DNA from 3 places in the Lysinibacillus sp. A1 genome. Region 1 is predicted to be linked to each of the others. Evidence: a T-box and tRNA genes for the amino acid it is inferred to sense, from the RefSeq annotation. Region 1 holds a T-box; the other regions hold tRNA genes.

Evidence for each region. The T-box of region 1 lies ahead of argS (arginine--tRNA ligase). A T-box ahead of a tRNA ligase gene usually reads a tRNA of that ligase, here a tRNA-Arg.
Region 2: it encodes a tRNA-Arg, which carries the amino acid that the T-box ahead of argS (arginine--tRNA ligase) is inferred to sense. The anticodon was not compared.
Region 3: it encodes a tRNA-Arg, which carries the amino acid that the T-box ahead of argS (arginine--tRNA ligase) is inferred to sense. The anticodon was not compared.

What each region holds. Positions count from the first base shown of each region.
Region 1 is NZ_JSZM01000020.1:74,210-78,503, forward strand. Features, by position in the region: gene PI85_RS16545 (FAD-dependent oxidoreductase) at 1-1,533, shown strand, start outside; T-box leader at 1,728-1,947, shown strand; gene argS (arginine--tRNA ligase) at 1,993-3,666, shown strand; gene PI85_RS16555 (CynX/NimT family MFS transporter) at 3,776-4,294, shown strand, end outside.
Region 2 is NZ_JSZM01000001.1:237,674-241,967, forward strand. Features, by position in the region: gene PI85_RS01070 (YqjF family protein) at 1-519, shown strand, start outside; gene PI85_RS01075 (hypothetical protein) at 548-1,216, opposite strand; gene PI85_RS01080 (SDR family NAD(P)-dependent oxidoreductase) at 1,288-2,034, opposite strand; tRNA gene PI85_RS01085 (tRNA-Arg) at 2,258-2,331, shown strand; gene PI85_RS01090 (hypothetical protein) at 2,707-3,321, shown strand; gene PI85_RS01095 (DUF4352 domain-containing protein) at 3,419-3,985, shown strand.
Region 3 is NZ_JSZM01000015.1:35,021-39,314, forward strand. Features, by position in the region: gene yvcK (YvcK family protein) at 1-95, shown strand, start outside; gene whiA (DNA-binding protein WhiA) at 184-1,131, shown strand; gene PI85_RS13685 (HPr family phosphocarrier protein) at 1,245-1,502, shown strand; gene clpP (ATP-dependent Clp endopeptidase proteolytic subunit ClpP) at 1,554-2,147, opposite strand; tRNA gene PI85_RS13695 (tRNA-Arg) at 2,465-2,539, shown strand; gene PI85_RS13700 (basic amino acid ABC transporter substrate-binding protein) at 3,039-3,833, shown strand; gene PI85_RS13705 (amino acid ABC transporter permease) at 3,914-4,294, shown strand, end outside.

The DNA of each region.
Region 1 (4,294 bases):
TGGCATGAGCTTGTTCGAGGCAATGATGCTTTTGGTATCGTCGGAGCTAAAGCAGCATTTAAAAAGCTGATTGATGAGGAACCAAATTTAACATTGTCGGTGCAAACGGAAGTTGTCAAAGCGAATCTTCAACAACACCAACTAACGTCTGTTGAGCTAAAAAATGAATACGGTACATATGTCGTTAAAGGAAAATCATTCATAGATGCTACACAGGATGCGGATTTTGCTACAATGTCTAAAGTTCCTTTCTTCGTTGGTGGTGAAGATATAGGGATAAAGGATAAGCGCATGGCTGTAACATTAATGCTTCATTTGAAAAATGTGGACTGGGATCAAGTAAAGAAAGCGGCGAAATCAGATGTATTTGGCGGGGCTAACTTGAATCATACCGTTATGTGGGGCTTTACAAAGCTTCATGATGAATATACACCTTTACAAGAAGGTACAAGATTAAGAGGGTTAAATTTAGCGCGAGTGGATGATGAATATTTTATTAATGCCTTACAAATTTTCGGGATTGATGGCTTAAATGATCATTCGAAGCAGGCGGCCATTGCTGCAGGTAAAAAAGAAACATTGCATGTACTTAAATATTTACAGGAAAACTTCCCTGGATTTGAAAAAGCAGAAATCGTCAGTTTCCCAGAAGAGCTTTATGTACGAGAAACTAGACATATCAGGGCGGAATATCAATTACCAATGTCCGATATTTGGCAAAATCGCGATCATTGGGATAGCATTGGCATTGCCTCTTATCCGGTAGATGTGCAGGCTCAAACACCACATGATTATGGCTATGTCATTTCTGCACCAAAGCAATATGCGATTCCTTTCCGATCTCTAGTACCAAAGGATATTGATGGTTTACTTGTTGTAGGACGATCTGCAGGTTATTCATCTTTAGCAGCAGGAAGTGCCCGTATTGTTCCGACTGGTATGGTGACTGGGGAAGCGGCAGGGACAGCGGCAGCACTGGCTCTTCAACAAGATGTTACTTTTAGAGAAATGAGCAAGGATAAAAAATTAATTGCTACATTAAGAGAGCAATTGGATAAACAAGGTGCTTATATCGATTCATTTTCTGTGGACTATCCTTATCAAGGCGAATGGTATGATGAAGCCATTCAATCGTTAATTAACTATGGACTTGTAGTGGGTGGTTATGATAATGATTTAAAGGTCGACAGTAAAGCAACGAAAATTAAGTTTGCTAAAATGTTTAAAGAAAGTATGATTCGTGCCGGCGGAGAGAGTACAGCCGATAAGAAAGATAAGCTGGAGATTGTCATTAATAAGGTATATAGCACGGGTGATGAAGCTATTACGCGAGATGAGCTGGCGCAATATTTGTCAGATGTACTTATCGATGAATCGACTGGAACAAGCTGGGAAAGCTTAATTGAAAAAGAAATTGTTACTGAAAAAGTAGCGAAAAAAGTGAAGGACAATAAGCAACTGAAATTAAAAGAGATGTATGCCATCATGGCAGATGTCATTCATTATATAGAAAAAGAACGTTCCTCTAAATGAGGAGCGTTTTTTTAATGTGGATCTTTTGCATGCCTTCTGTAACAACATGAAGGTGAATGCGGATGCAATCAGTGCCAACGTTGCTGCTGCCCAGGCAAGATATTCTAGATTCCCTGAAGTGATGACAATGATTATTTAATACAAAAAATGTTGACGTCTAGAAAAGACTCCTGTAAAATATGTCAAAATCATAGAAAAATTCGATGATAAAGAGAGTAATTGATGGGACAACTGGAAAGCGAGTTAGGGATGGTGTGAGCCTAATACAGAAACCATGAATGAAGCGCACTTTGGAGAAGATTCTCGAACTACTAGTAGAGAATAGCGGGGCGTCACCTCGTTAACAATGGAAAGTGGTCATGATGAATGGCAACTAGAGTGGTACCACGGGATTACAATGCTCTCGTCTCTAATTATAGAGGCGGGGGCTTTTTTTATTGAAAATGGAGGAGAATATACATGAATAAACAAATTGCAAACAGTATTGCTGAAATTTTAAAGCATCAGCTAACAGCTCAAGACGTGGAACAATTGCTAGAAAAACCAAAAAGTTTAGAAGTTGGCGATGTGGCATTTCCATGCTTCACCTTGGCTAAAATATGGAAGAAGCCACCTCAACAAATTGCAGAGGAAATAGCGAACCAATTGCAAAATGAGATGATCCATCAGGTGCAATCTGTTGGTGGCTATGTCAACATCTTTTTAAATCAAGCAAAAGTAACGCAACAAGTGTTGGGCCTTATTATGCAGGAACAACAAAATTTTGGTACGAATAAAACCGAAATGGGGAGTGTCGTCCTCGACTTTTCATCGCCCAATATTGCTAAACCGTTCTCTATGGGGCATTTACGTTCAACCGTCATTGGCAATGCCTTGGCAAATATTGCAGTGAAAAATGGTTACCAGGCTATTCGTATTAATCATTTAGGGGACTGGGGCACCCAGTTTGGCAAGCTTATCGTTGCCTATCAAAATTGGGGTGATAAGGAAGCCATTACAGCATCTCCTATTGAGGAATTATTAAAGATCTATGTTAAATTTCATACGATGGCCGAACAAGATCCTACATTAAATGAAATGGCTCGCGCCGCATTTAAAGCATTAGAGGATGGTGATTCAGAGGCGTTAGCATTGTGGCAATGGTTCCGCGATGTATCGTTAGATGAATTTCAGGCTATTTATCAGCTGCTAGGTATCAATTTTGATGAATATACAGGAGAAGCCTTTTACAATGATAAAATGACAGAGGTTGTGACAGAGCTACAAAGCAAAGGACTCCTAATGGAATCAGAGGGTGCCTTTGTAGTAGAGATGGAGGGAATGCCTCCTTGTTTAATAACAAAAACAGATGGCGCCACGCTTTATGCAACTCGTGATTTAGCGGCTGCCTTTTACCGACAACAACAGTATCAACCGAACAAAATTTTCTACGTAGTTGGCAATGAACAAACGCTCCATTTTAAACAATTATTTCAGGTGATCGAAAAAATGGGGTATAAGTGGGCAGAAGATTTGCAGCATGTACCGTTTGGGATGATGCTAAAAGATGGTAAGAAAATGTCCACACGTAAAGGTAAAGTGGTGTTATTAGCGGATGTGCTAGCCGAGGCGATTGCCACAGCTAAGCGCAATATAGAAGACAAAAACCCTCATTTACAGCAGAAAGAGCGAGTAGCGCAGCAAGTAGGAGTTGGAGCGGTTATCTTTAATGACCTAAAATATCATCGTTTAAACGATATTGAATTCTCCATCGAGCAAATGATGAATTTTGAAGGGGAAACAGGGCCTTATGTACAGTATACCTATGCTCGTATTTGCTCTATCTTGGCAAAAGGCGATGTACCCTCTCACATGAAGACATTTGCTCCATTAGGGCAGCAGGCTTGGCCAATCATTTTATTATTGGAACAATTTCCGAAGGTGGTGGACACCGCTTTTAATCAGGCAGACCCATCCATTATCGCAAAATATGCTTTACAACTAGCACGTTTATTAAATAAATATTATGCCCATCAAAAAATATTAGTTGATGATGCCCAGCAAGATTCTCGTCTAGCGCTTTGTCATTGTGTGGCGATAGTGTTAAAAGAGTCATTAGCGTTATTGGGCATTGAGTCGCCAGAAAATATGTAGTGAACGGTCGCATATTCAAAGCATTGACCATTTATAGAATACATGGTAAAAGGATAGAATAATAGAAGAAAACTCTTCCATTGACTGGCAGCAGAGAGGATTAAATCAAATGGATAAAAAACAATGGACCGTTTCACTAATTTTAGTCGTAATAAGTATATTCTTTGTAGCACTTAATATGAGACCCGCAGTAACGGGGATTGGGCCACTCTTTAATGTCCTCATGACAAACTTACAGGTTTCCAATACGAGTATGAGCTTTCTCACCTCTATCCCAGTTTTTTGCATGGGTTTATTTGCTCCGATTGCTGTACCATTTCAGCGTAAGCTTGGAACAAAATTAGCAATCGTGCTGTTAATGGTTATACTCATCTTTGCAAATGGGCTACGCTTTTTCCAAGAAAGCTATCTTTTATTAGTTGTCACTAGTTTTGCGGCAGGCTTGGCTATTGCGATGATTGGGCCTATATTAAATGCATTTATTAAGAAAAAATTCCCTCAGCGCTTTACGATTGTTATTGGTATCTATTCATTTGGCATCGGCGTTGGTGCTACTTTAAGTGCAGCATTGACAGTGAGCTTTTATCAGTATTTTGATAATCAGTGGACAGTTGCACTGGGCTTGTGG
Region 2 (4,294 bases), on a different contig from region 1:
CCACCCATTCCTGGCTTGAATACTTCCTTACAATTGAATGTACGAACATATGTAGAATATGGGGGCAAGAAAGGAATCTATTTTTTTCATTTAGATGTGACCAATTATGTCTTCTCAAAAATAACAGCATTAGTCAGCTTACCCTATCGATACTCAAAAATTGTAGGAAAGCAAAGGGATAATGACAACACCTATACGAGCTATTACAAAACATTGGATGAAAGATTGAGGGTGTCCTATACAATAGGGAACAACACTCAAACTAATTTTGACCAATGGCTTGTAGAACGTTACCATTCATGGGCAAAATGGAACGATACATTGTTTCGTATTGATATTCAACATACACCGTGGGAATTACAACAAGCTGAAATAAAGATTCAAAGCAATACGTTAGCTTCTTTTATGAAGGGAACCTTTCAGGGGACACGACCCATTGCACATTATGCAAAGGCGAAAGAGGCAAAAGTTTTTACTCCAGTGATTGAACAACGAAAAACAAGATCTATCCAAAAATAGACCTTGTTTTTTGTAAGGGAGAGATATTTTAAAAGAGATAACAAAATTGCATGACAATAGCGCCGGCAATCATATCTGACATGGCAAGTGCCTCAGCCTCAATTTCATCAAATATGTCCACGTCGGCTTGATAATCTTTTTGAATCATGGTCACGGCTTCATTCTTTGTTAAAGCCAAATGCATATAAAACATCTTTTGTACGGCCTCCATACTTAAATAAGGATTGATCGTATGCAAAAATTGTGCAATATCGTCAGCATTACGATACCAATCTCTCTCTTTTGCCTCAGCCCTCGCTGTATCTCCTTTAGTAGCAGCAGTCACTAACTGAGCTGCAATCACAAGATGCTCTTTAATTAAAGCTGCATATCGATCCGCTATAGAGTCACCATAAAAGGGACGGAGGCAATTCCCTAAATCGGTTGCATTTCGTAACAAACGCTGCTGTACAAAGGGTAAATCGGGCAAATTGAAAACGATGCTAATAATCGTCATCCGTGTCCAATTCACATGCTCCATCCACAGTAGCCGATTCATCGCCATATAATCCGCCTCAGCTTTACTAATACAGCGTCGATTATCAGCTGAACGTAAAAAATGACGAATCGGTGCTGTGTATTGCGTAGAGGGGGATTGATACAACTGGCTTAATGAAAAGCCATTTGAATAAGGGTACAAAACCTCACTCCTTTTCATTCTTTTTCCTACACTAGCATACTCCCAGGTAGCTCTATGTATGAAAACAAAGAAGGCAAGGAGATATAGCATCAATCCTCGTACATCATTTTCTTCGTCATCCCACCGTCAACCGTTATGTTAATACCCGTAACAAAATCATTCAACGGATTTGTTAAATAAAGACATGCTTGAGCAATATCCTCTGGCACACCCACTCTCCCTGACAAATGCTGCTCATGGTCAATCGGACGAAGCTCCTCATAATTGCCAGTCTCAATCCACCCAGGCGAAATACAATTCACAGTAATCTGATCAGGACCAAACGATCGTGCTAAAGCATGAGTCAATGCCACAATCCCACCTTTTGTAGCGGTATAGGCTTCAGTAAAAGGTTCAGACATTTCAGCTCGTGTAGAGGCTAGACATACAATCGAGCCACCTTTGGCATTGTGCCTCATCACTTTCGCAGCCTCCCTTGCACAGAAAAAGGCACTCGTTAAATTTGTTTGCAAGAGATCATTCCACTCCTCCCACGTAATATCATAAGGGGATGTATGATGAAACTTTCCAGCATTATTAATGAATATATGAATCGCCCCATATTGTTCGACCACTCGTCGCATCAATGAAACAATATCCTGTTCCTTCGCCACATCCGTATGAACAAAGATGACAGAGAAGCCCTGATCGACCAAATCCGTCTCTAATTGCTGACCTAATCCCTTATTGATATCAGCAATAACGACCTTCGCACCCTGTCGTGCATACGCTAGCACAATGCCCTTGCCTATTCCTTGTGCACCACCAGTCACAACTACAACAGCATCCTTAAACATCTACATACCTCCCATTGATTTCTAGCCAATATTTTAACAAAAATTTTCATGTTCAACCTATCGATAAGGCAAAAAAATGGTATAATCTATATGGCGACAACATATGATAAAACATAGATGAGGGAAACCTTGCCTACATAGTAAAATTAATGTTGACATTACGCCATATAATACATATAATAAGTATTGTCCTTCCTATGGAATACATAAGAAACGACATCATGTCTCAGTAGCTCAGCAGGATAGAGCAACGGCCTTCTAAGCCGTCGGTCGGGGGTTCGAATCCCTCCTGGGACGTCATACAAAGCCTTACAGCCACAACGGTTGTAAGGCTTTTTGTTTTAATTCAAATTGTTTAATTTATAAATGGTGCCCAAAGTGTGAACAAGGTGTCCGTGATATGTTTCATATAAATGCCATAGGTATTCATTGTTGTCCTAATTTTAACATCCCAAGTGAGTTTGAACTTTCAGGTGCTCACCTTCATAAGTAGCGGAATTCTAGGTAAATCGGTTTTTTTTCTTCTAACGCTCCCAACATTGATTTATTGAAGTTGGTCGATCATTGAAGGTATTTGTTATTGTGGATTTAAACAAATGTATAAATATGAAAATAGTATTAGAAATTCCTTCATTATCCATGTATATTTGTGAAGAAGGGAGATTGAAAAAAATGAAAAAAATTCTTATTATACCACTTACATTGCTACTAAGTATTTTGTTAATAGCTTGTAACCAGAGTGATGAAAGTGGTAAGAAAACAGATGGTGCTGATAAAGCATCCGAAGAGCCATTAAAAGTTGATAAAGGTCTTTTAAATGTTGAAGTCACAATACCAGCTACATTATACATGGGGCAAGACGTAGATACTATTATTTCTGAGGCAAAAAATAGTGGAATTAAGGACGTCATTAAGAATGATGATGGTTCTTTAACTTATAAAATGTCAAAATCCAAGCACAAAGAAATGATGAAGGATTTAAAAGAAAGAATTGTAAAAAGTGTAGAAGAACTTAAAACAAGCGAAGATTTTGCTTCTATAAATGATGTAGCTTATAACAAATCATTTTCTGAGTTTACACTCACAGTAAATAAAGAAAAGTATGAGGGTAGTTTCGATGCATTAGCGTCTTTTGGGCTAGCTTTAGCAGGTATGTACTATCAATTATTTAACGGTGCGGACGTAGAAGATTATAATGTCACAATAAATTTTAAAGATGAATCAAGTGGAAAAGTATTTGATACTATGGTTTATCCAGAGGCTTTAAATGAAAATGCCAACAAGTAAGTTGAAGAGCACCTAATGGGTGTTTATTCTATTTTAAACTTAAGAGTATAGTGAAATCTCACTATAATATGTATATTTATGTATAGGAGCGATTTAAATGAAAAGAACATTTATTTATCTATTTATGTTCTGTCTGTTTTTAGCTGGGTGTGGAAGTAATCCTACAAGTAACTCATTAGCAAATGAAACAAGTAAAGATAAAATAGACGAAAAGTTTGAAGAAGAATCAAAGGAAGAACAAAAAAATGAAGAATTCGAACTTAAACAAATTGGTGAAACTTTTAAATTAGAAGATTGGGAAGTTACTTTGGAGTCGTTTGAATTTAACAAGACTATTATAAGAGAATCGGTTTCAACTGAAGCTAATGAAGGAAACAAGTTTTTAATACTGAATTTTAACGTTATTAACAATGGAACAGAAGCTGATGAGTTAATGAAACCAAGGGATGGAGCGTCTATAAAAGCTGTTTTTAACGACAAATATGATTATGAAGTTTCTTTAACTTTAATGGATGGTGATTTACATCACGAAAATGTGCGCCCTTTATCAACTGCTAAAGGGTTTGTTGCTATCGAAATGCCGGATAATGTAGTGGGGGCTTCAGAAAGTATAAGTATCTTCATGGAGAAAGAAGAAGATAAAGTCCAAATAAATATACGATAATTTATTAAAGCATCCTTTAATTAAAAATAGGATGCTTTTTATTATCTCGAAAAGATGTGGGATAATGGCAACAATTAGAATAGCAATTCAATTCGGATACATCAGCTGTGGATAGGGCCAGGGTCATATTGCTAAATTTAGCAAAATTTGTTATACAAATGTAAGGAGGTTACTTTACAATAAAGATATATTATTTCTATTTATGGAATATTATAAGTAGTCAAGTATGGGAGAATTGATTTAGCTGAATAACGATAATGTTTTTAATTGGGGAAGTGCTGAGAATCCTACGATAGTTTTTTTAAATGG
Region 3 (4,294 bases), on a different contig from region 1:
ATATTGCTACAATTCGATCAGATGGTACGGTTCGACATAATGCTACGAATGTTGCAGAGTGGCTGGTAGATTATGCCGGTATTTATGATCGGTAAGAGAACCGATAATAGAAACATAAAGTGTTTATTGTATATGGTAAGATGAACATATACATAGAAATTATGATTGAAAGGGGGGCGTGATATGTCTTTTGCTTCTGAAACGAAAAAGGAGTTAACCCAAATAGAAGCGGACAATCATTGTATGAAAGCAGAAGTTTCTGCCCTAATTCGTATGAATGGTTCATTATCCTTTGCGAATAAACAACTAAGCTTGGACGTGCAAACTGAAAACGCTGCAATTGCAAGAAGACTATATACGATTATGAAAAAATTGTATCCGTACAATGTGGAATTACTAGTTCGTAAGAAAATGCGATTGAAAAAAAATAACGTATATATTTGCCGTGTAAGAGAAGGAGCGCGCGAGCTGTTAATTGATTTAGAAATCATCTCAGACGACTTTCAATTTAATCATACGATCTCAAGAAAGCTCATTAAAAAAAATGGTCAAAAAAGAGCCTATTTAAGAGGTGCATTTTTAGCAGGAGGCTCTGTCAATAACCCAGAAACGTCCGCCTACCATTTAGAAATTTATTCTTTATATAAAGAACATGGTGAGGCATTGATGGATTTAATGAATGAATTTGAACTCAATGCCAAAACAATTGAACGTAAAAAAGGCTTTGTTACTTATTTAAAGGAAGCCGAAAAAATTTCTGATTTCCTTAATATTGTAGGCGCCCATCAGGCAATGATGAAATTTGAGGACGTTCGGATATTGCGAGACATGCGCAATAGTGTCAATCGTATTGTGAACTGTGAAACAGCCAACCTAAACAAAACAATTGGAGCAGCATTACGGCAGGTAGAGAATATTCGATTTATTGAAAATTCTATTGGTCTTGACCAACTACCAGAAAAGCTTCGTGAAATTGCACGATTACGAGTAGAGTATCAAGATGTTACGTTAAAAGAACTTGGTGAAATGGTATCCAGTGGTACCGTCAGCAAATCAGGTGTCAACCATCGTTTAAGAAAAATAGACGAAATAGCAGATGCATTAAGACGCGGTGAAAAAATAGGTGGTTAAGTTTTCATACTTTTCAGGTATGAATGTCATGCGTAATCGCTTATTGTTCTTTTGCTAGTAAGTAAGGTAAGATAAAACTAATAGATGAACGGTAGTGAAGGGGAGTTTTGAGAATGATCGAGAGAAGAGTCCAGGTTAAATTAAAATTAGGACTACAAGCTAGACAAGCAGCACTATTTGTGCAAGAGGCCAATCGTTTCAGTGCGGATATCTTTCTAGAAAAAGATGAAAAAAAAGTGAATGCCAAATCGATAATGGGTGTCATGAGCTTAGCGGTGGCGAAAGGTACCGAAGTAACGTTAAGTAGTGAAGGCAATGATGCTGAGCAAGCGGTTACAGCATTAGCTACAATTATTGAAAATGAAGATTAACAAACAAATAAAAATGCCTCTCAGAGTAATTTTCTGGGAGGCTTTTTTGTATTATTTATTATCCGTACTACGGTGCATAATGTGATCGATTAAACCATATTCTTTTGCACGTTCAGCTGTCATGAAGTTATCACGATCTGTGTCTCTTGCAATGACTTCAAGTGGTTGACCAGTGCGCTCAGATAAAATGCCGTTTAATTTTTCACGTAAGAATAAAATACGTTTAGCAGCAATTTCAATTTCTGTCGCTTGACCTTGTGCGCCACCTAGTGGTTGGTGAATCATTACTTCCGCATTTGGTAATGCAAAACGTTTACCAGGTTCACCCGCAGCAAGTAAGAAAGCTCCCATTGATGCAGCCATACCAATACAAATCGTTTGAACTTTTGGCTTAATAATTTGCATTGTGTCATAAATAGCCATACCAGCCGTAATTGATCCACCTGGCGAATTAATGTAAAGAGAAATGTCTTTGTCTGGATCTTCTGCTTGTAGGAAAAGTAGCTGTGCGACAATTGAGTTCGCCACATTGTCATCAATAGCACTTCCTAAAAGGATAATGCGGTCTTTAAGTAGACGTGAATAAATGTCATATGCACGCTCACCACGGCTTGTTTGTTCAATAACTGTAGGAATTAAATTCATGTTAAATCCTCCTTCAAAAAACTAAATTCGATTACCTTTGCTGAAATCTACATTGTTTATTTCAGCTGTAACCTTATCATACACATTATAGTCAGGGAAGGTCAAATATTAACCCTGCTAAAGTGAAATTAATTAAAATAAAAAAAATAAATTCTTTTTGCATTCTATGGTTGAAATATATGTGATACGTTTGTATAATAGGTAAGGTTATAAGTTTGAAAGTACAGGACACTATTTTGCAGGTATGCTTCAAATGAGGATTATCTACATCATGCTTTTCGTAAGCCTAGGGTGAGTACTTTTTTTTTGTGTTTTTTGCCCTCGTGGTGTAATGGATAACACGTAAGATTCCGGTTCTTGCACTGGGGGTTCGATTCCCTCCGAGGGCGCCATTTTACTGAATATTGATATACTGTAATAGCTCAATCTCCTAATAAGTAGTTTAGCAGCCTGCTTAGTGGAGATAGAGAGGAAAAGTAATGGGAATACTGTCCTAGTTGGCATTATTCCCCTATTTATGCCTTTCAAACCTTCAAGAAAGCAACAACTCCAAATTATTTTTTAGTGAACATACTGTCCGTGAAGGCTAGTAATAGCCGAAAAAAAGAATCCTTTCTGAGGGGATTCTTTTTTTTTGTTTAAATTTATCGAAATTTGGCATTGCTTCTATTGTATATATATTAGTTTTAGGTTCGTTTTCTTGTTATTAATGCTTATTTTTTCTATTTAATTGGGTTTTCCATTAATTAATATGAAAAAATATTTAGTTTTATGCGAAAAGTTGTTGTGCAAATACTATAATGTTAATATAATTGACCTAATAGTCTAACATTTCCGAATTGCGAAAAATAATACGCAGGATGGAAAATTATCGAAATAGGGGGAAATGCAATGAAAAAAACAGCTTGGATGTTACTTATGGTTATAGCAGCGCTAACTTTAGCACTTGCAGGATGTGGCACAAAGGACAATGCCTCTTCTGGTAGCACACCTTCAGAAGGTGCGGATGGCAAGAAAGTATATAAAGTAGGTACAGAAGCAACATTTGCACCGTTTGAATCTGTTGACGATAAAGGGAAAATTGTGGGGATTGATGTCGATATTTTAAAAGCAATTGCTGATGAAATGGATTTCGAGGTAGAGTGGAATAATATTGGTTGGGAACCCGTTTTCCAAACAATTAAAAACGGTGAAACACATATTGGTGCTTCAGGGATTACAATTACAGATGAGCGCAAAGAATCATTTGATTTTACTGAGCCATACTATGAATCTCAATTATTAATTGTTGTGAAAGAAGATTCAAAGATTAAATCATTAGATGAATTAAAAGATAAAAAGGTGTCCGTACAAATTAATGCTACTGGCCATATGGCAGCTAAAAAGCTACAAGGTGAAGCAAGTACAAATATTATGGCTTTTGAAAGTCAGCCAATCGCAATTCAAGAAATGCTAAATGGTAATGTTGACGCAGCTATTGGAGACAATGCGGTAGTATACGAATATATTAAAGCGCATCCAGATCAAAAAATTAAAGTCATTCAAGATGACGCATTCGAAAAAGAATATTATGGCTTTATGGTTCAAAAGGGGAATAAAGAGCTATTAGATAAATTAAATGAAGGTCTGAAAAAGATTAAAGAAAACGGTAAATTAAAAGAAATTACAGGTACTGATTTCGAATAATAGGGTAATGCCACTCGCCAAGCAGTATGCTAGCGACTCATTTAATTGATGTGACTTTAAAGGGGAAATGGGGTTTTCGGATGGACATCTTTGACCTACGCTGGGACATTGTCTGGAACTACCGAGATATGTTTATACGAGGTATTGGCGTAACACTTATTTTGACACTTAGTGGTTATTTTGGCGGTATTCTTTTAGGACTATTTTTAGGACTAGGGAAATTATCAAGTAAAAAATGGATATATTGGCCATCAAAATTATATGTGGATTTATTCCGCGGAACACCAATGCTTGTTCAAATTTTATTAATACACTTAGCCGTTATTCCAACCATTTTTGGACATTCTTTAGGGTATATGGTTTCAGGGATTACAGCGCTTATTTTAAACTGTGCTGCCTACAACGCAGAAATTTTCCGTGCAGGTATCCAGAGTATTGCAAAGGGGCAAATGGAGGCCGCT